4 regions of the Aeromonas crassostreae genome follow, and region 1 is predicted to be linked to each of the others. Evidence: predicted binding sites of a transcription regulator. Region 1 holds the regulator's gene; each other region holds the start of a gene.

What was found. Region 1 encodes sigma-54, which starts transcription at its own class of promoters, with help from an activator protein. Its sites were predicted from a motif close to TGGCACNGTTTTNGCTT; they were not measured.
Region 2: a site for sigma-54 is predicted at 3,412-3,428, ahead of flgA (flagellar basal body P-ring formation chaperone FlgA). Genes of this name have one in related genera too.
Region 3: a site for sigma-54 is predicted at 2,461-2,477, ahead of flhA (flagellar biosynthesis protein FlhA). Genes of this name have one in related genera too.
Region 4: a site for sigma-54 is predicted at 3,753-3,769, ahead of fliE (flagellar hook-basal body complex protein FliE). Genes of this name have one in related genera too.

The regions. Positions count from the first base shown of each region.
Region 1 covers NZ_JBSTYM010000002.1:9,999-17,663, forward strand. The annotation lists gene mlaE (lipid asymmetry maintenance ABC transporter permease subunit MlaE) at 1-186, opposite strand, end outside; gene mlaF (phospholipid ABC transporter ATP-binding protein MlaF) at 186-986, opposite strand; gene ACW5W4_RS01640 (KpsF/GutQ family sugar-phosphate isomerase) at 1,193-2,188, shown strand; gene kdsC (3-deoxy-manno-octulosonate-8-phosphatase KdsC) at 2,188-2,742, shown strand; gene lptC (LPS export ABC transporter periplasmic protein LptC) at 2,742-3,302, shown strand; gene lptA (lipopolysaccharide transport periplasmic protein LptA) at 3,289-3,813, shown strand; gene lptB (LPS export ABC transporter ATP-binding protein) at 3,817-4,542, shown strand; gene ACW5W4_RS01665 (RNA polymerase factor sigma-54) at 4,607-6,046, shown strand; gene hpf (ribosome hibernation promoting factor) at 6,068-6,355, shown strand; gene ptsN (PTS IIA-like nitrogen regulatory protein PtsN) at 6,358-6,804, shown strand; gene rapZ (RNase adapter RapZ) at 6,852-7,665, shown strand, end outside.
Region 2 covers NZ_JBSTYM010000006.1:74,203-81,867, forward strand. The annotation lists gene ACW5W4_RS06620 (flagellar hook assembly protein FlgD) at 1-669, opposite strand, end outside; gene flgC (flagellar basal body rod protein FlgC) at 687-1,106, opposite strand; gene flgB (flagellar basal body rod protein FlgB) at 1,174-1,575, opposite strand; gene ACW5W4_RS06635 (CheR family methyltransferase) at 1,637-2,461, opposite strand; gene ACW5W4_RS06640 (chemotaxis protein CheV) at 2,480-3,391, opposite strand; gene flgA (flagellar basal body P-ring formation chaperone FlgA) at 3,626-4,231, shown strand; gene flgM (flagellar biosynthesis anti-sigma factor FlgM) at 4,321-4,641, shown strand; gene ACW5W4_RS06655 (flagella synthesis protein FlgN) at 4,638-5,054, shown strand; gene yfcE (phosphodiesterase) at 5,203-5,766, opposite strand; gene ACW5W4_RS06665 (peptide ABC transporter substrate-binding protein) at 5,763-7,361, opposite strand; gene ACW5W4_RS06670 (acyltransferase family protein) at 7,625-7,665, shown strand, end outside.
Region 3 covers NZ_JBSTYM010000011.1:52,210-59,874, forward strand. The annotation lists gene fliQ (flagellar biosynthesis protein FliQ) at 8-277, shown strand; gene fliR (flagellar biosynthetic protein FliR) at 297-1,094, shown strand; gene flhB (flagellar biosynthesis protein FlhB) at 1,151-2,281, shown strand; gene flhA (flagellar biosynthesis protein FlhA) at 2,516-4,618, shown strand; gene flhF (flagellar biosynthesis protein FlhF) at 4,635-6,062, shown strand; gene ACW5W4_RS10570 (MinD/ParA family protein) at 6,055-6,939, shown strand; gene ACW5W4_RS10575 (RNA polymerase sigma factor FliA) at 6,932-7,648, shown strand.
Region 4 covers NZ_JBSTYM010000011.1:37,195-44,859, reverse strand. The annotation lists gene fliH (flagellar assembly protein FliH) at 1-466, opposite strand, end outside; gene fliG (flagellar motor switch protein FliG) at 597-1,658, opposite strand; gene fliF (flagellar basal-body MS-ring/collar protein FliF) at 1,651-3,351, opposite strand; gene fliE (flagellar hook-basal body complex protein FliE) at 3,396-3,713, opposite strand; gene befA (beta cell expansion factor BefA) at 3,947-4,726, opposite strand; gene rimO (30S ribosomal protein S12 methylthiotransferase RimO) at 4,952-6,280, shown strand; gene ACW5W4_RS10470 (TIGR00645 family protein) at 6,445-6,936, opposite strand; gene ACW5W4_RS10465 (CNNM domain-containing protein) at 7,003-7,665, opposite strand, start outside.

The DNA of each region.
Region 1 (7,665 bases):
CGAGACCAGGATGATGGCGACCGACTGCACCCCGACCACATAGAGCTGCTGAAGCAGCAGGGGGAAATGCTTGCAGGGCTGGGGCCGGCCGGCCAGGGCATGAAACAGCATGATGGTGGCACGACCCAGGGCCGTGAGGGTCTGAATGCCGGATCGCCCCAACTGGTTTATTTGACTTATCAACATCATAGATCCTGTAGTAGCTCGCCAGCCGGGAAATGGAACGGGACAGGACCATCGGGCAGCCCCTGCAGGAACTGTTCGACCTCGGGGTTGCGTTCCTCCCGCAGCTGTTGCGGTGTGCCCTGGGCCACTATCTTGCGATTGGCGATGATATAGGCGTAATCGGCGATGCTCATCACCTCGGTCACGTCATGGGTGACGATGACGGAGGTGATGCCGAGGGCATCGTTGAGCTCGCGGATGAGCTTCACCAGCACCCCCATGGTGATGGGATCCTGGCCGACGAAGGGCTCGTCGAACATGATGAGCTCCGGATCCAGGGCGATGGCCCTGGCCAGGGCGGCCCGGCGGGCCATGCCGCCGGAGAGCTGCGAGGGCATCAGGGATGCCGCGCCGCGCAGGCCCACGGCCTCCAGCTTCATCATGACGATGGTATGGATCAGCTCTTCGGGCAGGCCCGAGTGCTCGCGCAGGGGAAAGGCCACGTTGTCGAACACCGTCATGCCGGTGAAGAGGGCACCACTCTGGAACAGCATGCTCATCCGCTTGCGCAGACTGTAGAGGCGGCTGCGGGACAGGCGGGGGACATCCTCGCCGTCAAACAATATGGTGCCGGCATCGGGCTTGAGTTGACCGCCGATCAGCCGCAGCAGCGTGGTCTTGCCGATCCCGCTGGGTCCCATCACGGCAGTCACCTTGCCACGGGGTATGGTGAGGCTGATGTTGTCGTAGAGCAGGCGGTCGCCGTGACTGAAGCTGAGATCGGAGATGGTGATCAGATCGTTGTTCAAACAATTGTCCATCGGGTGCAAATGAAGAGCGAATTTTATGGGCTAGTCTAGGTCTAAGCAACAACAAGGGACAACTATTGAACAGGCTGGCCCGCTTTGCAGGCGACAGTTTCCGGCCGTCTGCCCCCCGTTGCTCTCGTCAGAAACCATCGGATTCGCTTATCTGGGCAGACTTTTTTATAATCCCGCAGCTAATTTCGGCCCGGAGCGGTTCCCATATGTCTGTCAAACCAGAAAACCTGTCTGAAATGTTCGATTTTCGTCGCAGTGCCAAGGCGGTGCTGGACATAGAGAAACAAGCCATCGAGGGCCTGCATCAGTACCTGGATGAGGCGTTCGATCGCGCCTGCCAGCTGATACTGGGTTGCGGCGGCAAGATAGTGGTCACCGGCATGGGCAAGTCCGGCCATATTGGCAACAAGATTGCCGCCACCCTGGCCAGCACAGGGACGCCCGCCTTCTTCCTGCACCCGGGCGAAGCCAGCCACGGGGATCTGGGAATGATCTCGGGGGGGGATCTCATCATCGCCATCTCCAACTCGGGGGAGAGCGACGAGATCCTGGCCCTGCTGCCGGTGCTCAAGCGCCGCGGCATCCCGCTTATCTGCATGACCGGCAATCCGGCCTCGACCATGGCCAAGGAGGCCAACGTACACCTCTGCGTCCGGGTCGAGCAGGAAGCCTGTCCCCTGGGGCTGGCGCCGACCTCCAGCACCACGGCCACCCTGGTGATGGGGGATGCCCTGGCCGTCGCCCTGCTCGAGGCTCGCGGCTTCACCGCCGATGACTTCGCGCTCTCCCACCCCGGCGGGTCGCTGGGCAAGCGTCTGCTGCTGCGAGTCGGCGACCTGATGCACGGCGGCGACCTGTTGCCCCGGGTGGGGATAGATGCCACCATCAGCCAGGCCCTGCTGGAAGTGAGCCGCAAGGGGCTCGGCATGACGGCCGTGGTCGATGGCGACGGTCTGCTGGCGGGTCTGTTTACCGATGGCGACCTGCGTCGCATCCTGGATCTGCGGGTCGATGTGCACAGCACGCCTATCGCGCAGGTGATGACGGTCAACTGTGTTACCGTAAGGCCGGAGATGATGGCCGCCGAGGCGGTAAAACTGATGGAAACCAAGAAAATCAATGGCTTGTTGGTGGTCGATGGTGACAAACGTCCCCTGGGTGCCTTCAACATGCACGATCTGCTCAAGGCGGGAGTGATTTGATGCAACAGATGGCGACGCCCTACGGTCCGGTCACCGCCAGCCAATACGACAAGGCGGCGCGTATCCGCCTGTTGGTGTGTGACGTGGATGGCGTGCTCTCCAACGGCCTCATCTACATGGGCAACGAGGGGGAGGAGTTCAAGACCTTCTGCACCCGGGATGGCGCCGGCATGAAGGCGCTGATGAGGGCGGGCATCGAGATCGCCATCATCACGGGGCGCAACTCGCGCATCGTCAGCAACCGGATGGCGAGCCTGGGGGTGAAGCATGTGGTCCAGGGGGCGGATCAGAAGCTGCCCCATTTCGAGGCCCTGCTGCAGCAACTGGGACTGGACGCCAGCCAGGCGGCCTACATGGGGGATGACACCATAGATTTGCCGGTGATGCAGGCCTGTGGCCTGGGGGTGGCGGTCGCCGATGCCCATCCGCTGGTCGTGGCCCGCGCCGATCTGGTGACCCGGCTGGGTGGGGGCATGGGCGCGGTGCGCGAGCTGTGCGATCTCATCTTGCAGGCCCAGGGGCATGCCGATGAGCTGGCCGAGGTATCGGCATGATCAGTCGCCAGACCCTGCTGTTCGCCGCCCTCTTCATCGTGGCCCTGACCATCTGGCAACTGGGGGATGTGACCTTGGCGCCGCCGGCCGCGCCCAAGACGGAACATTATCAGCCGGACTTCATCGCCAAGGATCTGGTGACCACCCGCTTCGACGAGACGGGCAAGCGCAGCGAGCGACTGGAGTCCGTCTATGCCGAGTATTTTCAGCTGCTCGAGCAGGCCACTTTTGACAAGCCCGTCGTCTATCTGTTCGATGACAAGGGGGATGCCGAATGGAAGGTGACCGCCGAGACGGGGGTGCTCAACACCGACGACAACGTGATCCTGAGGGACCAGGTCCATCTCGATGGCCTCTTGCCCACCTCCTTCATCTCCACCCTGGACACTCCCTACCTGGAGCTGGACTTGGTGACCCAGGATGTGAGAAGTAATCGTCAGGTCGCCATCGTCGCCAAAGAGTTCCAGACCGAGGGCCTTGGCCTGAAGGGGCATCTGGATCGCAAATATTTCGAATTACTGGACCAAGGCCATGCCATCTATTTCAATGAGAAACGTTAATCTGGCTCTGCTTGCCCTGCTGCTGTGCGGGGGCGTCAGCGCCAAGGAGTCCGACTTCGCCGAGAAGGTGTATGTGGACGCCGTCAAACAGATAGCCGAGATGCAGGATAACCGTGTCACCTTCAGCGAGGATGTCATCATCACCCAGGGCACCATCAAGATTAAGGCCGACAAGGTGGTGGTGATCCGCTCGGGCGAGAAGGGCGCCGAGGTGATGACCGCCTATGGCAAACCCGCCACCTTCTTCCAGATCCTGGACAACGGCAAGCCGGTCAATGCCCATGGCGACAGCATTCGCTACGAGCTGAAGAATCGTCTGGTGACCATCACGGGCAACGGCGAGCTCAAGCAGGAAGACAGCCAGGTGAACGGCGATCTGATCCGCTATGACATCGTCAAACAGAAGATGATCGCCGAGAGCAAGGGTGAAACCAATCGCGTCAAGACGGTGTTCCTGCCCGATCAGGTCGAGAATTTCGACAAACCCGCCGACAAAAAGCAGGATAAATAAGCCATGGCAGTGTTGAAGGCAGCCGGGCTGCAGAAGAGCTACAAGAAGCGGATGGTGGTCAGTGACGTCAGCCTGGAAGTGGGCACCGGCCAGATCGTGGGCCTGCTCGGCCCGAATGGTGCCGGCAAGACCACCTCTTTTTACATGATCGTCGGCCTGGTGCAGCGGGATGCGGGCCTGATCACCATCGACGAGCAGGACATCAGCCTGCAACCCATGCACATACGTGCCCGCAATGGCATCGGCTATCTGCCCCAGGAAGCCTCCATCTTCCGCCGCCTCTCCGTCTATGACAACCTGATGGGGGTCATGCAGACCCGCAAGGAGCTGAGTCGTGAAGAGCGGGAAGACAAGGTGGAGCAGTTGCTGGAAGAGTTCAGCATCACCCACATCCGGGACAACCTGGGCCAGAGCCTGTCCGGTGGCGAGCGCCGCCGGGTCGAGATAGCCCGGGCCCTGGCGGCCGAACCCCGCTTCATCCTGCTGGACGAGCCGTTTGCGGGGGTCGATCCCATCTCTGTCATCGACATCAAGAAGATCATCCAGCATCTCAAGGAGCGGGGGCTGGGCGTGCTCATCACGGACCACAACGTGCGCGAGACGCTGGATGTGTGCGAGAAGGCCTATATCGTCAGTCACGGCAAGATGATAGCGGAAGGCACCCCCGCCGAGATCCTGGCCGACGAACAGGTCAAGCGTGTCTATTTGGGCGATCAATTCAGTCTATAGTAAGGGGAAATCGCCCTTCGTTTCCTGATGATCGCCTCGCTGAAATAAGGATATCCCGACGTAGATGAAGCCGACACTCCAGTTGCGTCTCGGTCAGCAATTGACCATGACGCCGCAGTTACAACAAGCGATTCGTCTGCTCCAGCTCTCTTCATTGGAACTTCAGCAGGAGATCCAGCAAGCCCTCGATAGCAACCCCCTGCTCGAGCAAGAAGAGGTCGAGCAGCAGGAGACTCATACCGATATTAAGCAGGATGAGAGCCAGATCGACAGCAGCGAGGCCATGGCTCAGGAGCAGTTGCCTGACGAGCTGCCGGTCGACAGCAGCTGGGATGACGTCTACTCCGCCGGCACCGGCCAGAGCGCCGGCCCCGTCTTCGAGGGGGAAGATAGCGTCTATCAGGGGGAGACCACGGAAAACCTGCAGGATTATCTGCTGTGGCAGATGCGGCTCACCCCGTTCAGCGATCTCGATGCCGCCATCGCCCTGGCCATCATCGACGGCATCGACGAGTCCGGCTACCTGACCAGCACCCTGGAAGACATCCAGCAGGCGGTGAGCAGTGACGACGTCGAGGTGGAGCTCGATGAGATCGAGGCCGTGCTCAAGCGGGTACAGCATTTCGATCCGGTCGGCATCGCGGCCCGCTCGGTACAGGAGTGCCTGCTGATCCAGCTGGGTCAGTTCAGTCCGAGCCAACCCTGGCTGACCCAGGCGCGTGAAGTGGTCCGTGATCACATGGACTTGCTGGGCAATCGGGACTATCGCACCCTGGCGCGCAAGACGCGGCTCAAGGAAGGGGAGCTCAAGGAGGTCATCGATCTCATCCAGCAGCTCGAACCCAGGCCCGGCAACCGGGTGGTGCAGAGCGATTCCCAGTACGTGATCCCGGATGTCACCGTGGTCAAGCGCCAGAACCGCTGGGTGGTGGAGCTGAACCCGGATTCGGCGCCCCGCATTCGCGTCAACGAAACCTATGCCGCCATGGCTCGCCAGGCGCGCACCAGCCAGGACACCCAGTTCATTCGCTCCCATCTGCAAGATGCCAAGTGGTTCATCAAGAGTCTGGAGAGCCGCAATGAGACCCTGCTCAAGGTGGCCAACTGCATCGTCGAGCAGCAGCAGGGGTTCTTTGAATACGGTGAGGAGGCCATGAAACCCATGGTACTCAACGACATCGCCGAGGCGGTGGAGATGCATGAATCGACCATCTCCCGGGTCACGACCCAGAAGTACATGCATACCCACCGTGGCATCTTCGAGCTGAAGTTCTTTTTCTCCAGTCACGTCAACACAGAAGGAGGAGGTGAGTGCTCATCGACCGCAATTCGTGCCCTGATCAAGAAGCTGGTGACGGCGGAGAACCCGGCGAAACCGCTAAGTGATAGCAAGATCGCGGATTTGCTGGCCGAACAGGGTATTATGGTGGCTCGACGCACGATCGCCAAATACCGTGAATCCTTGTTGATACCACCGTCCAATCAGCGCAAACGCCTGGTTTAGGCAACACAGAAGGAAGACGTTATGCAAATTAACTTGACCGGACACCACGTAGAGATCACCGAAGCGCTGCGTGATTATGTGAATAACAAGTTTGCCAAACTCGAGCGTCACTTTGACCACATCAACAATGTTCATGTGGTGTTGAGCGTAGAAAAACTGAACCAGATTGCCGAAGCCAAGCTACACGTCAGCGGGGGCGAAGTGTTCGCCAACTCGGAACACGCGGATATGTACGCCGCGATAGATACCCTGCTCGACAAACTTGATCGACAGATCATCAAGCACAAAGACAAGTTAAATCAAAAATAACCATGCAACTTGAACACATACTGAGTCGGGACTGCACCAAAAGTGCGGTCCCTTGTACCAGCAAGAAACGCGCCTTGGAAATCATCAGCGAGCTGGCCGCCGAGCGGCTGGGTACCCCGCGCCAGGCCCTGTTCGAATGTCTGCTTGCCCGCGAGAAGATGGGCAGCACCGGCATAGGTGCCGGCATTGCCATTCCCCATGGCCGCATCGGCGACGAGTTCCCGCCGACGGCGGTGCTGATGACCTTTGCCGAGCCCATCCCCTTCGATTCCATCGACAATCAGCCCGTCGATCTGCTCTTTGCCTTGTTGGTGCCGGAGAGTGAGTGCAAGCAGCATCTCAAGACCCTCTCCCTGATGGCCGCCAAATTGGGTGACAAGGCGGTCTGCCGCCAGCTGCGCCAGGCTGCCAGCGATGATGATCTCTACCAGATCATGATCTCCGCCTGATGGGCAGTCGCCCTCGCTAATCAACTCGTCGCTGTGGAGGTTGCAAGATGCAGCTTATCGTAGTCAGTGGCCGCTCCGGTTCGGGCAAGACCGTTGCGTTGCGGGTACTGGAAGATCTCGGGTATTACTGTGTCGACAATCTGCCGGTCAATCTGCTGCCTCAGCTGATCGTCTCGGTCGAGCGCCAGTACGACAAGCTGGCGGTCAGCATAGACGTGCGCAACCTGCCCGGTGATCCGGAGCGGCTGGAGACCCTGCTGGCCCAGGTGCGCGGTGATGGTCGGGTGCAATACAGCAGCTTCTTCTTCGATGCGGAGAACAGCACCCTGCTCAAACGTTACGGCGAGAGCCGTCGCCTGCACCCCCTCTCTCGCAAGCGCCTCTCCCTGGACGAGGCGATCCGCGAAGAGACCCATCTGCTGGCGCCGATCTCGGCGAGCGCCGATCTGCGTATCGACACCACCAGCCTCAGCATTCATGACCTCAGCGAGCTCATCAAGACCCGGGTGCTCGGCAAGAAGGAGAATGAGCTGGTGCTGGTGTTCGAGTCGTTCGGCTTCAAGTACGGCATTCCCAAGGATGCCGACTTCGTGTTCGATGCCCGCTTCCTGCCCAATCCCCACTGGATCCCCGAGCTCAAGCCGTTCACCGGCAAGGATGAGCCGGTGGCCCGCTACCTGGCGAGCCAGCCCGACGTGATGCAGTTCACCCTGCAGATCGAGAACATGCTGGCGACCTGGTTGCCGGCCCTGGAGCGCAACAACCGCAGCTATCTCACGGTCGGGATTGGCTGCACCGGCGGCCAGCACAGATCCGTGTTCATCGCCGAACAGTTGGCGCGGACCTTCGAGGGGCTCGGCA
Region 2 (7,665 bases), on a different contig from region 1:
TACATCGGTCAGATAGATGCCTCCCAGTCCCTTGAGCTTGAGGGTGCTGGGTGAGCTGGCCGAGCCCAGGGTGACGCTCTCGACCTGGGCGTAGGCCAGGGCGGGCAGACTCTCCGACTTGCCCGCCACGGTGGCACTGGCCTCAATCTGGTACTTTCCGCTCTTGGCCGGGTTGCCGTTCTTGTCCAGGCCATCCCAGCTGAAGGCGACGTTGCCCTGATGATCCCCTTCGATGGCGAACTCCTTGATCACCTGGCCACTCTCGTCTTTCACCGTCACCTTGATGTTGCTGCCACCGTCTGCGGTGGCGATCATCCCATTGACGGTACCGCCGCTCTCCAGATAGCCGGTATTGGACGGGATCAACACCTCCTGCCCCACCAGGGCCGAGGCCTGCAACGCCTGGCTCGAGGTCATCAGGCTGTTGAGGCTCTCCATCTGGGTCGACAGGCTGTTGATCCCCTCCGAGGTGGACATGGAGGTCATCTGGGACAACATCTGGGCGTTGTCCACCGGCTTGAACGGATCCTGATAGGCGAGCTGCATGGTGAGCAGCTTGAGGAACGACTCCTGATCCAGCTCTTTCTTCTGGGTCGTGCTCGTGGTGGACGTGGTCTGGCTCGACGTCGTTCGGTTGACGCCAAGCACGCTGTCATAGGTATCTGCCATTTACTTGCCGCCCCCTGTCAGGACTTGCCGAGATTGAGGGTCTGCTGCAGCATGCGCTTGGCAGAATCGGCAATCTGGACGTTGGTTTGGTAACTGCGCGACGCACTGATCATGTCCGCCATCTCCTCCACCATGTTGACGTTGGGCTTGAAGATGAAGCCATCCTTGTCCGCCATGGGGTGGTTGGGGTTGAACTCCTTGAGCAGCGGCGCCTTGCTCTCGACGATGCCCTTCACCTCGACCCCGACCGAGCCCTGGCTGTCGCTCATGGCCTGATCGAGCTGGGCGGCAAAAACTGGCCGCCTGGCGTGGTAAGTTCCTTCCACGCTGGAGCTGACGCTGTCGGCGTTGGCCATGTTGCTGGCCACGGTATTGAGCCGCACCGACTGGGCGCTCATGGCCGAGCCCGCGATGTCGAAGACCTTGAACAAACTCATTGCTGTGCTCCTTGCAAGGCCTTGAGGCCGCTGGCGTTAAGATTCATGTGCGGATGGACGAGTGACATCACTGCTCTCCTTTGAGGGCTTTGAGCAGGCCGCTTATCTTGCCGTTCATGAATTCGACCGAGGTCTGGTATTCGAGGCTGTTGCGCAAAAATTCGCTGCGCTCCTGCTGCAGATCGACGGTATTGCCGTCGCCGGTATCTGGCTGGAGCGGGTTGCGGTACTGGGTGGCGCCCGGGGCATCCATGTTCAAGGCGAAGTGACGCTCGCTGGTGGTGGCCAGACTGAACCCCTGCTGGTGCTGCTGCGCCTGCGCCATGGCATCGGCGAAATTGATGTCCCTGGCCTTGAAGCCCGGGGTATCCGCGTTTGCGATGTTGCTGGACAGCACTTCCGCACGTTTGGCGCGCACGCTCAACGTGTATTGATGAACACCAAATGCCTTGTCGAATGAAATTGCCATAGCACACCTCCTGCTTGCTGGATTCTTAGCAAGAGGTGTGCCAAAGGAGGAAGTAAGGGGGTTATTTGACCTTGTAAACGATGCCCGGGTTGCAGCGGATCATCTCGAACCGGTCGGTGAGGCCGGCCAGGGACTCCGAGGCCCCCAGCATCAGGTAACCGCCCGGATTCAGGCTGGCGGCGAACTGGTTGAGGATCTTCGACTTCACCTCGGGGGCGAAGTAGATGAGCACGTTGCGACAGAAGATGATGTCGAACTTGCCGAGCAGGCTGTAGCTCTCCAGCAGATTCAAGGGGCGAAACGTGGTCAATTTTCTGACACGCTCCGTCACCCGCATCCGGTTGTCGCCACAGGGTTCGAAAAACAGCTTCTTGCGCTCGGGGGAGAGCCCCCGGGCCAGCGCCAGGCTGTCGTAGACCCCCTCCTTGCACTGGTTGAGCATGGTGGTGGAGATATCCGTCCCCACTATCTGCACGCCCCCGGGCAGGGTGCCGGGCCGCTTCATCTGCTGCTCCAGCGCCGTCATGGCGATGGAGTAGGGCTCCTGGCCGGAGGAGGACGCCGCCGACCAGATCTTGATGGGTCGCCCGCTCTTGCCCAGCTCGGGAAACAGCTTGTCGGTGAGCAGCTGGAAGGGATAGCCATCCCTGAACCAGAGGGTCTCGTTGGTGGTCATGGCATCGACCACCGCCATCTTCAATTCCCGCTCACGCACATTCATGGCGCGGGTCACCAGTTCAGACAGACTCTCGATGCCAAACTGAGCCATCAAGGGGGACAGGCGGCTCTTCACCAGATACTGCTTGTTGTCACCCAGCACAATTCCGCTCTGCAGCGCCAAAAAGCTGCTGAATTGCTTATATAAGTCGTCTGACAGTGTCTTCATGTATCCACGCTTCTTGTTTTAGAGTGCGCCCTGAACGGCCTTGGCCAGCTCATCGGGCTGAAACTTGGCGATGAAATTGTTCGCCCCGACTTTCTGCACCATGGCCTGGTTGAACACACCACTGAGAGAGGTGTGCAGGATAACATGTAAATCCTTCAGGCTGGGATGGTTGCGGATCTCGGCGGTGAAGGTGTAGCCATCCATCTCCGGCATCTCTATGTCCGAGATGACCAGGGCTATCTGATCCTTGATGGGACCCTGCTTGGCCATCTCCAGCAGCATGTTGAGGGCCTCGCGACCATCTTTGGCCAGCACGCACTGCACGCCGATGGCATCCAGCGCCCGCTGCACCTGCTTGCGCGCCACCGAGGAGTCGTCGGCCACCAGCACGGGGCGCCCCTGGGTGTTGTGCTCCACGCTCGCCTGCACCAGATCCTGACTCACCTCGGTCGAGACGGGAGAGATCTCGTTGAGGATGCGTTCCACATCCAGGATCTCCACCAGCTCGCCATCCACCTCGGTGACCGCCGTCATATAATTGATGCGCCCCGCCCCCTTGGGTGGCGGCAGAATGGACTCCCAGTTCATGTTGATGATCCGCTCGACCGAATGGACCAGGAACCCCTGAATGGAGCGGTTGTACTCCGAGATGATGATGAAACACTTGGAGAGATCGGCGATGGGACGCTTGCCCATGGCCATGCTGAGATCGATCACCGAGATGGTCTGGCCGCGAATGTGCGCCACACCACGAATGCAGGAGTTGAGCTTGGGCATGACGGTCAGGGGCGGGCACTGCAACACCTCGCGCACCTTGAAGACGTTGATGCCAAATCTTTGACGTCCATTGAGCCGAAACAGCAGCAACTCCAGGCGATTTTGCCCGACCAGTTGAGTCCGTTGGTTTACTGAGTCCAGAATACCGGCCATACACACTCCCTAAAAACGCCTGGCATTATTCATGCATGAGATGCATGTGCCATGTTGGCTCGCGCCAGAGGATTGCCAACCCCAAGGGTCGGACTTGGCGCAAGCATAGTTAACATTGGTCATATACGTCATTCACTTATCGACCAGCGGACGAAAATGATTAACAGACTTTTGCTCATCTCCTTGCTCCTTGGCGGGGTCGGCTCTGTTCGAGCCAGCGACGTCAATGCCGGGCTGCAAACCCGGGCGGAAGAGTTCGTACGCGATCAGCTCTCTCTCCCCCTCGATGCCAGGGCCCAGATCAGCGCCGCCAGCATAGACGAGCGGCTGCAACTCAGTCCCTGCGACCAGGATCTGGAGATCAGCCTGCCCGCCAGGATGGAGATCCGCCGCAACACCACCCTCTACCTCAAGTGCCACGAGGCGCCGGGCTGGGATCTCTATCTGCCGGTGCGGGTCAGCATCCAGAAGCCTTACATCACAGTGGTGGAAGCCATCGCCAAGGGAGACATCCTCGGTCGCAACCAGCTGGCCCAGGCCTATGAGGATCAGACCCTGATCCGTGGGGACTATGTGCAAGATCTGGATGCCCTGGTCGGCACCCGCAGCAAGCGGGAATTGAGGCCGGGTCAGCCGGTGCGCCTCAACCAGATCTGCGTGGTGTGCAAGGGAGACCAGGTCACCCTCATCGCCGAAAACAGCAGCATGCAGATCAAAACCATGGCCCGCGCCTTGCAAGATGGCAGCTTCGGCGACATGATCAAGCTCATCAATACCCGCTCCGGCAAAACGGTTCAGGGCAAGGTGAGCTCGGTCGACACCGTCATCGTCACCTTCTGACGGATTTTTTTGGGTATTTTCCCTAAAGTTCCGGCAGGTTAGACCGATAACCGGGGTAAGCAGGCAGCAAAGCGAAGAAGGTAACCAAGATGGCTATTAACAATATCAACAACTTGGCGGGTAACCGGGTACAAAATACCGGTAACAGCCAGAGCAGCGTGGCCAAGTCGACCAGCGGCGGACAAGACGCCCGTGCCCCCCAGGTCAAGGTCGATTCAGTCTCCCTGACCAGCGAGGCGCAACAGTTGCAACAAGTACAGAAAAACCTCAACTCGGCCTCGACCGGGAATGAGAGCCGGGTGGAGAGCCTGAAGCGGGCCGTGGCCAGTGGTGAATACCAGGTCAACAGCCAGGTCGTTGCCAAGAAGATGTTCAGCCTGGAAGCCCAGCTGGAGAAAACCCTGGGATGATGGACCTGGCTGAGCTGCTGCAACGACAGCATGATCAGCTCGCCCAGATGCAGGCGTTGCTGACCGAAGAGTTCGCCCTTCTCACCCAGCGCCGAGCCCTCGAGCTGCCTCCCCTGGCACAGCGCAAGCAGCAGCTGCTTGGCGCCATAGAGGCGCTGGACGAGACTCTTGTCCAGCAGCCGGATCTCCCTGCCCAGCTCGCCAGCCAGCCGGAGCTCATGGCCCGGATCACCGACAGCCTGGCCGCCTGCCAGCAGCAAAATGACATCAATGGCCGCCTGCTGGAGCTGAGCATGGTCGCCAATCGCCGCCTCGCCGGTTTCCTGAGCCAGCTGCGGGACAGAAACTCCCTCACCTATGATGCCAAGGGCAACACCCGCTCCGGCACCCGCTCCCCCGCCATCAAGGCCTGATCGCCGGGGCGGCGCTTGCCCCGCACTCTGTTTATCCGTTTCCCGTGCCTTGGCACCCTTGCCGGCTCCCCCCGCTGTTCACTCCCCAGACAATGGGCGGCCATGGGTATCGGCCCGCCCCCCTTGGGGGGGCGGGGCGCCCTCTGTGTTAGCCCCCAGCCAGTGACAGCCGCTGCAACACCCGACCGTCTTGCGCCGCCCGCAGGCTCAGCTCGCCCCCTTCATAGCAGACCAGGCTGGCGGGCAGATCACCCCTGGGGAAGCAGATTGAGCCCGGGTTGACCCGGATCCGCTCCGCTTCCCCCAGGCCGCTGCGGGTCAGCTCGGGCAGATGGGTGTGGCCGCTCAGATAGAGGCTGCCGCCGGGCAGGGGCACCTCGTCCGGCCGATAGAGATGGCCGTGGCTCATAAACCAGCGTCGCCCGTCCACCAGCAGCTGGTTGTAGGGCGCCAGCATGGGAAACGCGAGCAGCATCTGATCCACTTCCGAGTCGCAGTTGCCCCGCACCGCCAAAATCCGGCTGGCCATGGCGTTGAGGCGCTCGGCCAGCGCCGCCGGCTGATAGCCTGCCGGCACCGGGTTGCGCGGGCCATGGTTGAGCAGATCCCCCAGCAGCAGCAGATGGTCCGGCTGCCAGGGGGCGAGCCAGTCCATGACCCGGTCGAAGGCGGTCAGGCTGCCATGGAGATCGGAGAGGATGGCGAGTCTCATTGGTCGGCTCCTTGGGGGGCGGCGAAGTAGAGATCCTTGCTGGCGATCGCCCCCTTGAGGTTGGCGGTGGGCAGACCCCGCAACCGGGGATCGATCAGCCGCGTCTGATGGTAGTGATAGAGGGGGATGACGGGGGCATCCTGGGCCAGCAGTGCCTCCGCCTGCCGATAGAGGTGCGCCCTGCGCTGTTCGTCCAGGGTGGCGGCGGCCTGCCCCAGCAACTGATCATAGCGGGGGTTGCAGTAGCCGCTCTCGTTTTGCGGATCCTGGCAACGCAGGGCATTGAGCATGGCGGAAGGATCCACATAATCCCCAAACAGGAAGGAGCGCGCCACCATGAAGTCGCCGCTGTCCTTGGCGGTCTGATAGGCGTCCCATTCCAGACTCTTCAAATCAACCTCGACCCCCAGGGGTCGCCACATGTCGGCCACCGCCTGCGCCATGCGTCTGTGGTGTTCCGAGTCGTTATAGGTGAGGGTCAGCCGCAACGGATGGGCCGCATCGATGCCCGCCGCCTTGAGCAAGCCAGCCGCCATGGCCTCACGGCTGGCGGCACTGGCCTGCTCATCAGGGGAGGCGGCATAGCCAGGCATGTCCGGCAGCAGGCTCCAGGCGGGCAGCTCCCCCTGGCCGCTCACCTCCTCGGTCAGCCGCTGGCGATCGACAGCCATGCTCAGGGCCTGGCGCACCCGCACGTCCCGCAGCTCGGGCTTGCCCAGATTGAAGCTGTAGAGATAGGTGCCCAGCAGAGGCTGGCCCCAGAGCCGCTCGGGATGGCTGCTCCTGATGCTGTCATAGTACTCCTGGGAGACCCGGTTGCTGAGCTGGAGCGTCCCCGCCTCGTAGCGCTGACGCTCCGCCTGCTGGGAGGCGAGGGGCAGGTAGCTGACCCTGTCTATCCGGCTGTGGGCATCGTTCCAGTAGGCGGGATTGCGCGCGAGCTCCAACCGCTCCTGGGGTCGCCACGCCATGAGCCGGTAGGCGCCGTTGCTCACCAGATGGCCGGGTTGGGTCCAGCCCTTGCCATATTCGGCAATCACTTGCCGCAGCACGGGCACGAAGGGGCGCTGGCTGATGAGCCGCAAGAAATAGGGCACGGGCCGCTCCAGGGTCACCTTGAGGACCTGATCCCCCTCGGCCGTCACCCCCAGGCTCTCCATCTCCAGGGCCCCGGCATAGATGGCGCCGGCATTGTTGATCCCGGCGGCCAGCAGCAGGCCCGCCGAGGGGGATGCCAGGGCGGGATCGAGCAGGCGACGCCAGGCGTAGACGAAGTCCTCGGCCTTGAGGGGCGCCCCGTTGGACCAGCGCAGATCGGGGCGCAGGAAGAAGCGCCATTCCAGGCCGTCCTGGCTCTGCTCCCACCTCAGCGCCTGGGCGGGCACTATCTTGCCCTCCCCGTCTTCGCTCACCAGCCCCTCGAACAGGTCGGCCAGGATCACTTCCCCGGGAAAGCCGCTGCGGATCAGGGCCGGATCCAGGGACTCAGGTTCGGCCCCGTTGCCCCTGGTGAGGGTCTGGGGCACGCTCGGCGCCGGGCCGGGCGGCAGCGGCTCGGCGAGGGCGCTCTGACTGAGGCTGGCGCCCAGCAACAGGCCGCATAACAGGGAGGAGACCCGGGGGCCGGGGGGCGGGGGGGGGGGGGGGGGGCCACAGAGGCTTGCCGACCTCGAATGGGGCCATTTTTGCGGCAAGGAGGTAACAAAGGCTTACCGGCCGCGGATGGGGTCATTATTGCGACGAGGAGGTAACAAAGGGTAACCGGTCACGGGCGGGGTCACAGTTGGCGGCTCCCTGACTGGCGGGGGTCAGGTGCGGCTGTTCGGGTGCCACCAGACCCCAGACGCAGCGAGGTATCATGCGCATCTCCAGCATCGAATGCGGGCGAGTGGTGGCCAT
Region 3 (7,665 bases), on a different contig from region 1:
AGGCGCCATGTCACCGGAAACCTTCGTCGACGTGTTTCGAGAGGCGCTCTGGCTGGTCACCATCATGGTGTGTGCCGTGATCCTGCCCAGCCTGATGGTGGGGTTGGTGGTCGCCATCTTCCAGGCGGCCACCTCCATCAACGAACAGACCCTGAGCTTCCTGCCCCGGCTGGTGGTGACCCTGCTGGCCCTGGGAGCGGGTGCCCACTGGGGTCTGCAGAGCCTGATGGACTTCTTCGTGCTGATGGTGAGCCAGATCCCCGAGGTGGTGGGATGAGCGGCGCGGGGCAGGGGTCGTGACCTTCTCCAGCCAGCTCATCCTGGAGTGGCTCGCCTCCGTGCTCTGGCCCCTGGCGCGGATCAGCAGCCTGCTGATGGTGATGGCGGTGTTTGGCAGCAAGCTGGCCCCCATGCATGTGCGCATGGGGCTCTCGCTGGCCATCAGCTTCCTCATCGCCCCCCTGTTGCCCCCCATGCCCCAGGTGGCGCTCTTCTCCCTGGGCAGTTTTCTGATCCTCGGCCAGCAGATCCTGATCGGGGTGGCCCTCGGCCTGATGACTCAGTTTCTGATGGAGAGCTTCGTGATGGCGGGCCAGGTGATCTCCATGCAGACCAGCCTGGGTTTCGCCTCCCTGGTGGATCCCATGAACGGCCAGTCCGCCCCCGTGGTGGGCCAGTTCTACCTGATGCTGGCGACCCTGGTGTTCCTCGCCCTGGACGGTCACCTCATCATGCTGCGCATGGTGATCCTGAGCTTCGATACCCTGCCGGTGGGCAATGGCGGTCTCTCGGTCGCCTCCCTGCGCACCCTGGCGGGCTTTCTCGGCGTCATGTTCCAGGCGGCCCTGGTGATGTCCCTCTCCGCCATCGTCGCCCTGCTGCTCATCAACTTCGCCTTCGGGGTCATGACCCGGGCCGCCCCCCAGCTCAACATCTTCAGCATCGGCTTTGCGGTCAGCATGATCTCGGGGCTCTTCATCCTCTGGCTCACCATAGGCGGCTTCCTCGGCCACTTCGATGCCCTCTGGCAGCGGGTGCAGGAGACCGGCTGCCAGCTCATCGAGACCCAGTGTCTGGGGGGCGCCCATGGTTGAAGGAGGGGCATTGACCCTGGCCCTGACGGCCCCCTGCTCACGGGAGGCAGGCCACCATGGCTGATACCGATCAGGAACGTACCGAACAGGCGACGGGCAAGCGATTACAACAGGCCCGGGAGAAGGGGCAGATCGCCCGCTCCAAGGAGCTGGGCACCGCCAGCGTGCTGCTGGCCGCCGTGTTCGGTCTGCTGATGGTCAAGGAGTCCCTGGCCACCGCCATGCTCAAGGTGATGACCATGGGCTTTACCCTGGAGCGGGAGCAGGCGTTCGACCCCAGCGCCATGTGGACCATGGTGCCGACCCTGATCGGCGAGGTGGTGTTCCCCCTGGGTCTGCTGTTCGCCCTGGTGGCCCTGGCGGCCTTCATCGGCAATACCCTGCTCGGCGGCCTCAACTTCTCCAGTCAGGCCATGATGCCCAAGTGGAGCAAGCTCAGCCCCCTCGCCGGTCTCAAGCGGATGTTCGGGGTGCAATCCCTGGTGGAGTTGGTCAAGTCCATCGCCAAGGTCCTGTTCATCACCCTGTTTGCCTGGTGGATGCTGTCGAGCCAGTTCGACCACCTGCTCAACCTCTCCCTGGAGGCCTTTCCCGGCGGCATCATCGATGCCCTCGAGCTGTTTTTGTGGATGCTGATCATCCTCTGCTGCGCCCTGCTGCCCATCGTCGCCATCGACGTCCCCTTCCAGAGCTGGAACCATGCCCGCCAGCTCAAGATGACCAAGCAGGAGGTCAAGGACGAGTACAAGGACTCAGAGGGCAAGCCCGAGGTGAAGGGGCGAATCCGGCGCCTGCAGATGGAGATGGCGGCGCGGCGCATGATGGGGGACGTGCCCAAGGCCGATGTCATCATCACCAACCCGACCCACTACTCGGTGGCGCTGCAATACGATCAGGGCAAGCCGGGGGCGGCGCCCAAGGTGCTGGCCAAGGGGGTGGACGAGGTCGCGCTCAAGATCCGCGAGATAGGCCGGGAGTACGAGATCCCCATACTGCCGTCCCCGGCGCTGACCCGTGCCATCTACCACAGCGCCGAGATTGGCCAGGAGATCCCCGAGGGGCTGTTTGCCGCCGTGGCCCAGGTGCTGGCCTATGTCTATCAGCTCAAGAAGTTCCGCCGTGGCCGGGGCCGTCGCCCGCAGCCCCTGGGCAAGGACCTGCCCATACCTCCGGAATACCGCAAGTGACGTCTTGGCCAACCGTCTCTGGACAGGGACCTGCTCATTGCGCCGGAATACCGCAAGTCACGCCAGGGCCGCAGCCCGCAGCCTCTTGGCATCCCCCGCAAGCGCCCTCGTCAGGCCGCAGCTGACAAACTTCTGACACAGTCAAAATAAAAGCATTACAAATCAGTAAATTGCTTTATTGGCTCGATGTTTGCTTTAATCCCTCTCATCTGGGATCAAGAACTGAGAATCGTCATGACAGTGCGGGCATCATTGGGCCGATTGAAAGCGTACCGCGGAATAGTGGGCAAGGGGCTCGGCACGCCGCTGCTGGTGTTGGCCTCCCTCGGCATGGTGATGCTGCCCATCCCGCCGCTGATGCTCGATACCCTGTTCTCCTTCAATATCGCCCTCTCCATCGTGGTGCTGCTGGTGGCCGTCTATACCCGCCGTCCCCTGGAATTTGCCGCCTTCCCCACCGTGCTGCTGATAGCGACCCTGCTGCGACTTGCCCTCAACGTCGCCTCGACCCGGGTGGTGCTGCTGGAGGGTCACAACGGGGGCGACGCCGCCGGTCATGTGATCGAGGCATTTGGCAACGTGGTGATCGGTGGCAACTATGCGGTGGGCATCATCGTCTTCCTCATCCTGGTCATCATCAACTTCGTGGTGGTCACCAAGGGTGCCGGGCGGATTTCTGAAGTCAGCGCCCGCTTCACCCTGGACGCCATGCCCGGCAAGCAGATGGCCATCGATGCGGACCTGAACGCCGGTCTCATCAATCAGGAGGAGGCGCGCAAGCGCCGCGCCGATGTGACCCAGGAGGCGGACTTCTATGGCTCCATGGACGGTGCCTCCAAGTTCGTCAAGGGGGATGCCATTGCCGGCATCATGATCCTCTTCATCAACATCATCGGCGGCTTCATCATCGGCATGATGCAGCACCAGCTCAGCTTCGGCGAGGCGGCAGAGGTCTATACCCTGCTCGCCATCGGTGACGGCCTGGTGGCCCAGATCCCCTCCCTGCTGCTCTCCATCGCCGCCGCCATCATAGTGACCCGCCAGAACACGGATCAGGACATGGGCACCGCCATGCTGGGCCAGCTGTTCGACAATCCCAAGGCCCTGGTCATCTCTGCCAGCATCCTGCTGATGATGGGGCTGGTGCCCGGCATGCCGCACCTGGCCTTCCTGAGTCTGGGGGCCGTGGCTGCGGCCGGTGCCTGGTGGCTGCTGCGCCGGGAGAAGCAGAACCAGGCCAAGGCGGCGAGCGGTGAACTCTTGCCGGCCAACGGGGATGCGCCCGTGGAGCAGAAGGACTTGAGCTGGGACGACGTCATGCCGGTGGACATCATTGGCCTCGAGGTCGGCTATCAGCTCATCCCCCTGGTGGACAAGAGCCAGGGCGGGGAGCTGCTCAACCGGATCAAGGGGGTACGCAAGAAGCTCTCCCAGGAGCTGGGCTTCCTGGTGCCGGCGGTGCATATCCGCGACAACCTGGATCTGGCGCCGAACCAGTACCGCATCACCCTGATGGGGGTGAGCACGGGGGAGGCGAACGTCTACCACGACAAGGAGATGGCCATCAACCCGGGCCAGGTGTTCGGCCAGATCCAGGGCATCCCCACCCAGGACCCCGCCTTCGGGCTGGAGGCGGTCTGGGTCGGCAAGGATCAGGTCTCCCAGGCCCAGACCCTGGGTTATACGGTGGTGGACGCCGCCACCGTGGTCGCCACCCACCTGAGCCAGATCCTCTCCAACCAGGCGGCCCTGCTGCTCGGCCATGACGAGGTGCAGCAGCTGCTGGACATGATAGGAAAACATCAGAGCAAGCTGGTGGAAGGGCTGGTTCCCGAGGTGATCACCATGGGCAACCTGGTCAAGGTGTTGCAGAATCTCCTCAATGAGGGCGTGCCTATTCGCGACATGCGCACCATACTGCAGACCCTGGTGGAATACGGACCCCGCAGCCCGGATCCCGAGGTGTTGACCGCGGCCTGCCGCATCGCCCTGCGTCGCCTCATCGTGCAGGAGATAGCGGGCCCGGATCCCGAGTTGCCCGTCATCACCTTGGCGCCAGAGTTGGAACGTATATTGCATCAATCCTTGCAGGCGGGTGGGGGCGAAGGGGCCGGCATAGAGCCGGGCCTGGCGGAGCGGATGCAGCGCTCCCTGCTCGAGGCCACCCAGCGGCAAGAATTGGAAGGTCAACCGGCGGTGCTTCTGACATCGGGGATCCTGAGAAATACCCTGGCCAAGTTTGTCAAGAATGCCATTCCAGGATTGCGCGTCCTGTCCTATCAGGAAGTACCGGATGACAAGCAGATCCGTATTGTCAGCGCGGTAGGGCAGCACTAGTTAGCGGAGATGACGGGTGAAGATTAAGCGGTTTTTTGCCAAGGATATGCGCACGGCCCTGGCCGAGGTCAAAGAGACTCTCGGGCCGGACGCCGTCATCATGTCCAACAAAAAGGTCACCGGCGGGGTCGAGATCGTCGCCGCCATCGACTATCAATCCCAGGTCACGATCCCGAGGGATGTGCCGGTTCGCCGCCAGTTGAACGAAGAGAGCGTCAATATTTCGTCTGCGGCGCGTCAGGTGGCGCGACCGGCCCCCGGGCGCGGCGAGGCGCCCGCCGGCGGCCAGAGCCGCAATGAGCAGTATGCCGATACCCTGGCCGCCCTGCTGGCCCGTCAGCAGCAGCTGACCCCGAACCAGTCGAGCGGACTGGGGGCAGGGCGTCCGGCGCCCCAGGCGGCCGAGGCGCCCCGTACCCTGGCGGAGCAGGGCAACTGGGCCGCCCCGCAACCGGCCAAGCCCAGGGCCAGACCCGCACCGGCGCGGGCACCCCAGCCCCAGCGCGACCCGGAGATGGAAGGGATGCGCCAGGAGATGGCCTCCATCCGCAAGCTGCTGGAGCACCAGATCTCCGGCCTGATGTGGCAGGAGGTGGAACGCCGCGAGCCGATGCGGGCCCTGCTCATCAAGGAGCTCAAGAAGATAGGGTTCGATGATGCCTTCGCCGATCAGCTGGCGGGTCTCATCCCGGAAGAGATGTCCATTCATCAGGCCCTGGCCCAGCTGGCCGAGGTGCTGACCGCCCAGCTCAAGGTGAGCGAGGACGAGATCCTGCGCCAGGGGGGCGCGGTGGCGCTGCTCGGGCCGACCGGGGTGGGCAAGACCACCACCATCGCCAAGCTGGCGGCCCGTTTTGCCATGAAATATGGCGCCGAGCAGGTGGCGCTCATCACCACGGACAACTACCGGATCGGCGCCCACGAACAGCTGCAAACCTATGGGCGCATCATGGGCTGCCCGGTGCGCCAGGTGCGCGATGCCGAGGAGCTGGCCAGCGCCCTCTATCAATTCCGCCACCGCCGTCTGGTATTGATCGATACCGCCGGCATGGGGCAGCGGGATGTCAGGCTGACCGAGCAGCTCGACACCCTGGTCAAGAGTGCCAAGGTGCAGATCCGCAGCTACCTGGTGATGTCGGCGACATCCCAGCGCCGGGTCATGCAGGAGGCCATGGATCACTTTCGCCGCATTCCCCTCTCCGGCTGCATCCTCACCAAGCTGGACGAGAGCATCAATCTGGGGGAAGTGATCAATGTGTGTATCCAGAATGCGTTGCCCATCAGCTACATCACCGATGGTCAGCGGGTTCCGGAAGATATTCAGATAGCCAACGCGGCCCAGCTCGTCGGCGCGGCCATGGGGTCGCTGGACCGGGAGAGCGAAGAGCCCTACTTCTGGGGCGCGGGGTTTGGTGAGGGCGAGGATTCAGATTCTTATGAGTAACATACCTATGGATCAGGCGAGTGGTCTGCGCAAAATGCGTTCAAATAACCGAGTGAAAGTGATCGCCGTCTCCGGTGGCAAGGGGGGCGTCGGCAAGACCAACGTCACCCTGAACGTGGCCGGTGCCATGGCGGCCCAGGGCAAGCGGGTGATGGTGCTGGATGCTGACCTGGGTCTGGCCAACGTCGACGTCATGCTGGGGCTGAGGGTGCACCGCAACCTCTCCCACGTGCTGGCGGGGGAGTGCACCCTGGACGACATCATCGTCGAGGGGCCCTACGGCATGATGATAGTGCCGGCCACCTCGGGCACCCAGTCCATGGTCGAGCTGTCGCCGGCCCAGCACGTGGGGCTGATCCGTGCCTTCAGCGAGATGAAGACCCAGGTCGACATCCTGCTGGTGGACACGGCCGCCGGCATCTCCGACATGGTGCTTAGCTTCACCCGCGCCGCGCAAGACATCATGGTGGTGGTGTGCGACGAGCCCACCTCCATCACGGATGCCTACGCCCTCATCAAGATCCTCTCCAAGGATCACGGCGTGTTCCGCTTCAAGGTGGTGGCGAACATGGTGCGCTCCCTGCGAGAAGGCCAGGAGCTCTATGCCAAGCTGACCCGGGTGACCGACCGTTTCCTCGATACCTCCCTGGAGCTGGTCGCCTGCATTCCCTATGACACCAACTTGCGTGCCGCGGTGCGCAAGCAGAAACTGATCGTCGAGGCCTTCCCCAAGTCGCCGGCCGCCCTGGCGTTCCGCGCCCTGGCCAACAAGGCGGCCAGCTGGCCCATCCCGCACCAGCCGGGCGGTCACCTGGAGTTCTTCCTGGAAAATCTGCTGCAAAAACCGGCCATCACAGAGGAAGGATCTCGTGAATAAAGCCCAAGCCTACCTGCGTCATCAGGATTCCTATGTGCTGGTGGAGCGCCACGCTCCGTTGGTGAAACGGATCGCCCAGCATCTGTTGGCTCGTCTGCCGAGCAGTGTCTTGCTGGATGACCTGATCCAGGCAGGTATGATTGGGCTGCTCGAGGCCTCTCGCAACTTTGACGGCAGCAAGGGCGCCAGTTTCGAGACCTATGCCGGCATCCGCATTCGCGGCGCCATGCTCGACGAGATCCGCCGTGGCGACTGGGTGCCCCGTTCGGTTCACCGCAACAGCCGCACCATAGCGGACGCCATCGAGAACGTGGAGCAGGCCCATGGCCGCGATGCCCGCGACACCGAGGTGGCCGCCTATATGGGGGTGGGCCTTGGCGAGTATCACGCCATGCTGCAGGATGTCTCCTGCGGCAAGATCATCGGCATCGAGGATCTGGGGGTGAGTGAAGACGTCATCGGCGGACCGGAGGCGGGCAACAACCTCGGCTTCGACGAGCTGGCGGCGGAACGCTTCCAAGCGGCCCTGGCCGAGAACATAGGCCGTCTGCCGGAGCGGGAAGCCCTGGTGCTCTCCCTCTACTACGACGAAGAGTTGAACCTGCGCGAGATTGGTGAAGTATTGAACGTAAGTGAGTCTCGGGTGAGCCAGATCCACAGCCAGGCGATGCACAGATTGCGTGCTCGCCTGCGAGATTGGCACGCATAAGCGTGTCATGGCTACAC
Region 4 (7,665 bases), on a different contig from region 1:
TGAGCTGCTGCTCCACCCCGGCGTCCAGCTCGGCCAGGGGCTCGGCCAGGCGGGAGGCGAGCAGGCGCCAGTGGGCCTGCTCCTGCTCCACCTGCTCGCGGCCCAGGGCCAGCCCCTCCTCCTTGCCCTGGGTCATGCCCGCCTCGTGACCCTGCTTGAGGCCCTCGAGCTTGCCCTCCTCCAGGCCCTTGGCAAAACCGGCGGCCTGGCCCTCGGCCATGCCCTCCTCCCAGGCGGCCTGGCGGATGGCCTCCAGCTCCTCGGCGGTGAGGCTGGGGGCGGGCTCGGGCGCCGGCTCCTCGGCTACGACCTCCTCCTCCTGGCGATACCAGTCCGGCGTCAGGCCGAGGGCATTGGTCTCCACCTCGGCGGCCACCTCCATCTCGGGCCAGCCCCAGGTCTCGATCTGGGTGCCCGCCGTATCCGGTCGCATGTAGCCGCGCAGCTTGCTGTTCTTGTCATTCATGCTCTAGAGGCACTCCCATCTGACACCCTTCATCGGGACTGGCGCCCCGTGCATCACGCCGTCATCACGCCATACCTGCCTGGCGCAGGGCCTCAGGCAGCGGCCCGTTCATCCCCCAGGCAGGCCGGGCTTAGAGGAACTCCTCGCCGCCACCGGCCCCCAGCATGAGCTCGCCGGCATCCGCCAGACGGCGGGCGGTGGAGAGGATCTCCTTCTGGGCCGCCTCCACCTCGGAGACGCGGATCGGCCCCATGGCCTCCAGATCGTCCGCCAGCATCTCGGCGGCCCGCTTGGACATGTTCTTGAAAATCTTCTCGCGCATCTGATCGTCCGAGCCCTTGAGGGCCCGTTGCAGCAGATCCCCGGGCACTTCCCGCAGCAGGGTCTGGATGCCCCGATCGTCCACGTCGATCAGGTTCTCGAACACGAACATCAGGTCCTGGATCTGCTGGCTCATCTCCTCGTCGGAGTCGCGGATGGCATCCATCAGCTGGCCTTCGACGTTGGTATCCAGGTAGTTCATGATGTTGGCCGCCGCCTTCAGGCCGCCCATCTTGGCCGCCTGGGCACCGGCGGCGCCGGCGAATTGCTTCTCCATGATGTCGTTCAATTCTTGCAGCGCCGCCGGTTGCACCTCTTCGAGGTTGGCGATGCGCATCACCAGATCCAGGCGCACCTGCTCCGGGAACTGGCTCAGGATCTCGGCGGACTGCTCCGGCTCCAGATAGGAGAGGACGATGGTCTGGATCTGGGGGTGCTCGTTCTGGATGATGCTGGCCACCTGGCGCGCATCCATCCACTTGAGGGAGTCCAGACCCCGGGCACCCGAGCCCAGGATGATCTGATCCACCAGGTTGCTGGCCTTGTCTTCCCCGAGCGCCGCCACCAGGGCCTTGCGCACGAAGTCTTCGCTGCCGATGCCGATGTTGGTGTACTTCTGGATGTCGTCGATAAATTGACGATGCACCGCCGCCACCCTGTCGTGACTGAAATCCGACATGGAAGCCATGGACATGCCCAGGCGCTGCACCTGCTTGGGCTCGAGGTGGCGGAAGATCTGGGCGGCATCCTCCTCGTTGAGGCTGAGCATCAGCACGGCGGCCATCTCGATCCCCGACATCTGGTCGAGGATCTGGCGCTGACCGTCGCTGATGTCGTTGCCGGTCACTTGGTTCTTATTCTCTTCAGGCATCTTTGGTTACCCATTCTTTAATGACCTGAGCGGCCAGATCCGGTTCGTTCGCCACCAGGGCCCGCACCGCCTTGAGCAGGTCCTCATCCCGATGGAGATCCGGCAGTTTCAGGTGACCATCGCGCACCCCGAAGATGGGCTCGGCCTCGGCCTGGGCCGCCAGCAGACTCAATTCGTCGTCGCCACCCAGCACTATGCTGTTGTCCAGATCCAGCTCGCTCTCGGGTTTGACATCCGGGTAGAGCAGGCGCTTGAGCATGGGCCGCACCACGGTGACGATGAGCACTATGATGACCAGCACGGAGGCGGCGATGCGCACCGCGCGCCAGAACCAGGGCTGCTCGTAGATGGGCAGGTCCGGCATCACGTCCAGCTCGGGGCGATTGAACGGGATGGCGACCACCTCCAGGGTGTCACCCCGGGTCACGTCAAATCCCAGGCCGCCACTGATGAGGCGACGCAGGGTGTCTATCTCGGCCTGGCTGCGCGGCTCGCGGCTGACGGCGCCCACGGCGCCGGTGACCGACTTGTAATCCACCGCCACCGACACCGTCATGCGGCGAATGCCCCCCATCTGACGGCGGGTGTGGCTGACGGTGGTGTCCAGTTCATAGTTGCGGGTCGCCTCCTTGCGGGAGCGGCCGGCGCTGGTGCCGCCCTCGCCCCCTTCCGCCTTCTCCGGGATGCCGGAGGCGGCGGGCGGCTGGTTGGAGAGAGCGCCGGGCACGCCGCCATTGGCGCCGCTGGCACTGTTCTCCTCCAGGGTCATCTCGGAGCGCACCGCGGGCAGGTCGGGGTTGTAGGTCTTGCGGGTCTGCTCCTGCTGGGAGAAGTCCAGGGCGAGATCCACCTCGGCGGTGTAGTTGTCCATGCCGAGCACAGGGATCAGGATGGCGTCTATCTTCTGCTTGTACTCCAGCTCCTGCTTCTGCTGCATGGCAAATTCTTTGCGGGTCTGGGCGGAGACGGGATCCTGGGAGCCTGAGTTGAGCAGGCGACCGCTCTGATCCGTGACCGTCACCCGGGTCGGCTCCAGGCCGTGGACCGCGGAGGCGACCATGTCGACGATGGAGTCCACCTCCCCCTGTCCCAGGGCGCTGCCCTTGAGGGTCAGCACCACGGTGGCGCTGGGCTTGCGCTCGTTGCGGGCGAACACATTGTCCTTGGGAATGGCCAGCAGCACCTGGGCCTTGCCCACGTTCTGGAACTGTTCGATGGCGCTCGCCAGCTGACGCTCGCGGCTGAGCTTGAGGCGTTCGGCCTCCATCCGCTGACTGACCCCGAAGCTGGAGTCCTTGAGCAGGATGGATTCACCGTCATTGCTGCTGACGCTGCTGGTGCCGAGCCCGGCCCGGGTCAGGCGCAGGCGGATGTCGCCGTAGTTCTCGGCGCTGACCAGCACGCTTCTGCCCTCGACCTGATAGGGGATCTTCTGTTGATCCAGGTAATCCAGGGTCGCTACCAGCTCCTCGGTGTTGTAGGTGCCAAGGGGCCGCATCTCCGGCTCCTTGCCCCACAACAGGATGAAGACGGCGATGGCCAGGCAGATGGCCAGTCCCAGGATCAGGGTGATCTGACGCAGCACATCGCTGTTGGAGAGGAACCCCAGTGCGGAACTCTTCTGTTCATGCTCATCGAGGGCGCTGGTCCCTTCGTGATTGATCAGCAGGTCGCCGTTTTGTTCGTTCGCCACAGATCAGGTCCTTATCTTCTGGTCGGGTCGCGGCATGCGCACCCTTATACCGGCATATTCATGATGGTCTTGTAGGCATCGACCATCTTGTTGCGCACCTGCACCGTCGCCTCGAAGGCGATGGAGGCTTTCTGGCCGGCGATCATCACATCGGAGAGATCCACCGACTTGTCGCCCATGTCGAGCCGGCTGCGCAGATCGTTGGCGTTCCCCTGCAGGCCGTTGACGTGGCCGAGGGCCTGCTGCAACAGCTGGCCAAAATCCGAGCTGACCTGACCGGCCGGCTGGCTGATGGCCGGGATACCCGCTTCTACCTTGAGGGCCTGCATCTCTTGCATCAGGCTGCTTGCACTTATTTCCATCACCCTTCCCCAGACAAATCATTGACGCTGGCATCACTTAAGCAAATAAGGTGCCAACCAGGAGCGATGAGGGAGCCACCCAGGCACGCCTGGCTGCCGGGCAGGGCGAGCAGAGGCGCCGTTCCCGGCCATGAAAAAGAGGGCGAAAGGCCCTCTTCTACTGCGCGTCGCGTCATTTAAACAGACCGCATTTCAATATGATACAAGAAACATTTCCCGCAGAGCCCGGGCGGCTACTCCTTGTTCAGATCGTCATCGAGCCAGTACTTGGAGCCGGAAATATTGGCATCGAGCAGCAGCCCTTTCTCGCCGATCTGATAGATGGCCATGCCGCCATTGTATTTGGCCGTCAGCTCGGCGCTCTCCTTGCCCGCCACGGCGCCCACCTCGGAGGTGGCCTCCCAGCCTTGATTGACGAAGGCATCGAACCTGGCCTTGTCCTCGAACAGGATCACCTGCTGGTAGAACTTGCCCCCCAGCCCGGCGGCCAAACCGGCGCCAAACATCTTCATATAGGTACGGCTATCGTCCTGACGGTTGACCGCCACCCCGGATCCCTGGTTGGTGTGCACCATCAGGGAGAACTTGCGCGAGTCAAACACCGCATAGCCATAGGCCTGGTCAAACAGCAGCTTGGCGGAGGGTTGCTCGTTGAACAGCCGCACCAGGGCGGTGTCGGCCATGGTATCGAGGGCGGTTCTGGCCTCGGCCGGGGTCTTGGGTTCGAGCAGGGTGTCGAGCTGCTTGTCGGCGGTCTCCAACCATGCCTTGCCGGTCGTCACGCTCTTGTCGCTCCACTCCCCGGCGGTGTTGAAGGTCTCCTCTCCCCACCGGGAGACCGAGTCCCAGGTCTGTTTGGAAAAATCCGTGACATCTTGCCACGCCTCCTTGCTGGTCTCGCTCACCGCGCTGCCGAGCTCGGTGGCGGCCTCCTTCACCTTGGCCCAATCCGCCAGCGTTGGGGCCGAAGCCAATGCCAGTACCATTGCCATGACCAGCAGTCGAATCTTCATCTTGCTCTCCATCACCCGTGATAAACCCTGGGTCACAGTAGCAGATTTGACTGAAACCGGAAAAGCCCGGGCTCACGGTACCGCTCCGAGGGCAGCGCCCAGGTCGGCACGCTGGCGCCACCACAAAGTTTGTTCTGCTCCGTTGCGCCCGCTGTATAGTTTTTGGTTAGCCATTCCGGTAAAATCCGCGCCCTTATAAGAGAGCCACCTAAGAGTGATTGAGCGATGTCCAACACAAAACAGGCCCCCAAAGTAGGATTCGTCTCCTTGGGTTGCCCTAAAAACCTGGTCGATTCCGAGCGCATCCTGACCCAGCTGCGTACCGAAGGGTACGACGTGGTGCCCAGCTATGACGATGCGGAACTGGTGGTGGTCAACACCTGCGGCTTCATCGACAGCGCAGTGCAGGAATCCCTGGAAGCCATCGGCGAGGCCCTGGCCGAGAACGGCAAGGTGATCGTCACCGGCTGCCTGGGTGCCAAAGAGAACCAGATCCGCGAGATCCACCCCAAGGTGCTCGAGATCACCGGCCCCCACGCCTATGAAGAGGTGCTGGGCCACGTCCACAAATACGTGGAAAAACCCACCCACAACCCCTTCACCAGCCTGGTGCCGGCCCAGGGTGTCAAGCTGACCCCGCGCCACTACGCCTATCTCAAGATTTCCGAAGGCTGCAACCACCGCTGCACCTTCTGCATCATCCCCTCCATGCGCGGGGATCTGGTGAGCCGCCCCATCGGCGAAGTGCTGGCCGAGGCAAAGCGTCTGAAAGAGGCCGGCGTCAAAGAGATACTGGTGATCTCCCAGGACACCTCCGCCTACGGCGTCGACGTCAAGCACCGCACCGGTTTCTACGACGGCATGCCGGTCAAGACCAGCATGGTGGCCCTGTGCGAGGAGCTGGCCAAGCTCGACATCTGGGTGCGCCTGCACTACGTCTACCCCTACCCCCACGTGGATGACGTCATCCCGCTGATGCGCGATGGCAAGGTACTGCCTTATCTCGATATCCCGCTGCAACACGCCAGCCCGCGCATCCTGAAGCTGATGAAGCGCCCGGGTACCGTCGAACGCACCCTGGAGCGCATCCAGAAGTGGCGCGAGATCTGCCCCGAGATCACATTGCGTTCCACCTTCATCGTCGGCTTCCCCGGCGAGACCGAAGAAGAGTTCCAGATGCTGCTGGACTTCATCGACAAGGCGGAGCTGGACCGCGTCGGCTGCTTCAAATACAGCCCGGTCGAAGGCGCCAAGGCCAACGAGCTGCCGGATCCTGTGCCGGAAGCCGTGCAGGAGGAGCGCTTCCAGCGCTTCATGGAGCTGCAACAGCAGGTCTCCGTTCGCAAGCTCGCCCGCAAGGTCGGTCAGGTGATGACGGTGCTGATCGACGAGGTGGACGAAGAGGGCGCCACCGGCCGCTCCTTCGCCGACGCCCCCGAGATCGACGGCCTTGTCTACCTGAACGGCGAGACCGGCCTGAAACCCGGCGACATGGTCAAGGTCCGCATCGACGAGGCGGACGAGTACGATCTCTGGGCCAGCCTGGTCGGCTGAGTCCGCCCCCACTGCCCCCCTGCCTGCAGGGGACAGCAAAAAAGCCAGCCCGTGAAAACGGGCTGGCTTTTTCAATGCGCGTCAGTTCACCTCAAGGGCGCTGCATTCGCGATGGGGGGACAGACAGGCTCAGCCCCACTGTCGACGGCGTGAGCGCGCCGCCATCATTTGCCCTTGGTGATCTTGTCCAGGTAGCCCATGGCAAAGGCTGACAGGACGAAGGTGACATGAATAAGCAGATACCATTTTATTTTGTCATTCGGGATGTTCTCGGTATTCATGAACACCTTCAGCAGATGAATGGATGAGATGGCAACAATCGAGGCAGCCACCTTGTTCTTGAGGGAACCTGCATCCAGTTTTCCGAGCCAGCCCAGCTTGTCCTCGCTCTCCCCCACATCCAGGCGGGAGACAAAGTTTTCATAACCCGAAAACATGACCATGACGATGAGTCCGCCCACCAAGGCGATGTCGATCAGCGACAGGGTGACCAGCACCAGATCAACCTCACGGATCGCCAGAATATTGGGCAGGACATGCAGTATCTCCTGGAAAAATTTGATGCCCAATGCCAGCAGGATCAGGCTCAGGCCGAGATAGATGGGGGCCATGATCCAGCGTGAGGAATACATCAGCTTTTCAAAAATACGTTCCATAAATAAATATCGATAACCTGTCTGATGGTACAAATGGGTGAGATGTCATGGGGAAGTCAATGCCCATTAATCCTCGTTGATATGCTTCATTCTGTGTTGCCAACGACGCTTGGCAAAGCGCCTCATATTGGGAATTTCATCCGTCTCATCCATGATGGGTTTGCCAATGATGGTCTCGATAACATCTTCCATCGTCACCAAGCCCAGCCAGGTACCGTACTCGTCATACACGAGAAACATATGCTGCCTCTCTTGCATGAACTGGCTCATGACACTTTCAACATTCACCTTGTCCGTCACTATGGTAACCGGCTTGACAAGGCTGGATACCGTCTCTGTATGGTCTGCGTTGATCACGTCATAGCGAAATACCAATCCTAATGGATTTTCATCCTTATCAATGACAGGGTAGCGAGAAAAACGATTGGCATGCGCATGATTGGCAAAATCAGCCACCGTCATATCCGGGCTGACAATCTGGCACACGGTACGGGGCGTCATAATATCTCGCACACTGGTTTCATGAAGATCCAGAATATTGGCAATCGTGCGCTGCTCATCCTCGTCAAGCTTGTTCATCTCACGACCAAGCATCGCAAGTGCCTTGATCTCTTGCCGTATGTCATGTTCCGGGGTATGGGCACCGAACAATTTCATCACCTGATCGGAAATCCAAATAAACGGCTTGAGCAAGAAAATCATGCCATTCAACAATCCAGGCAATATCGG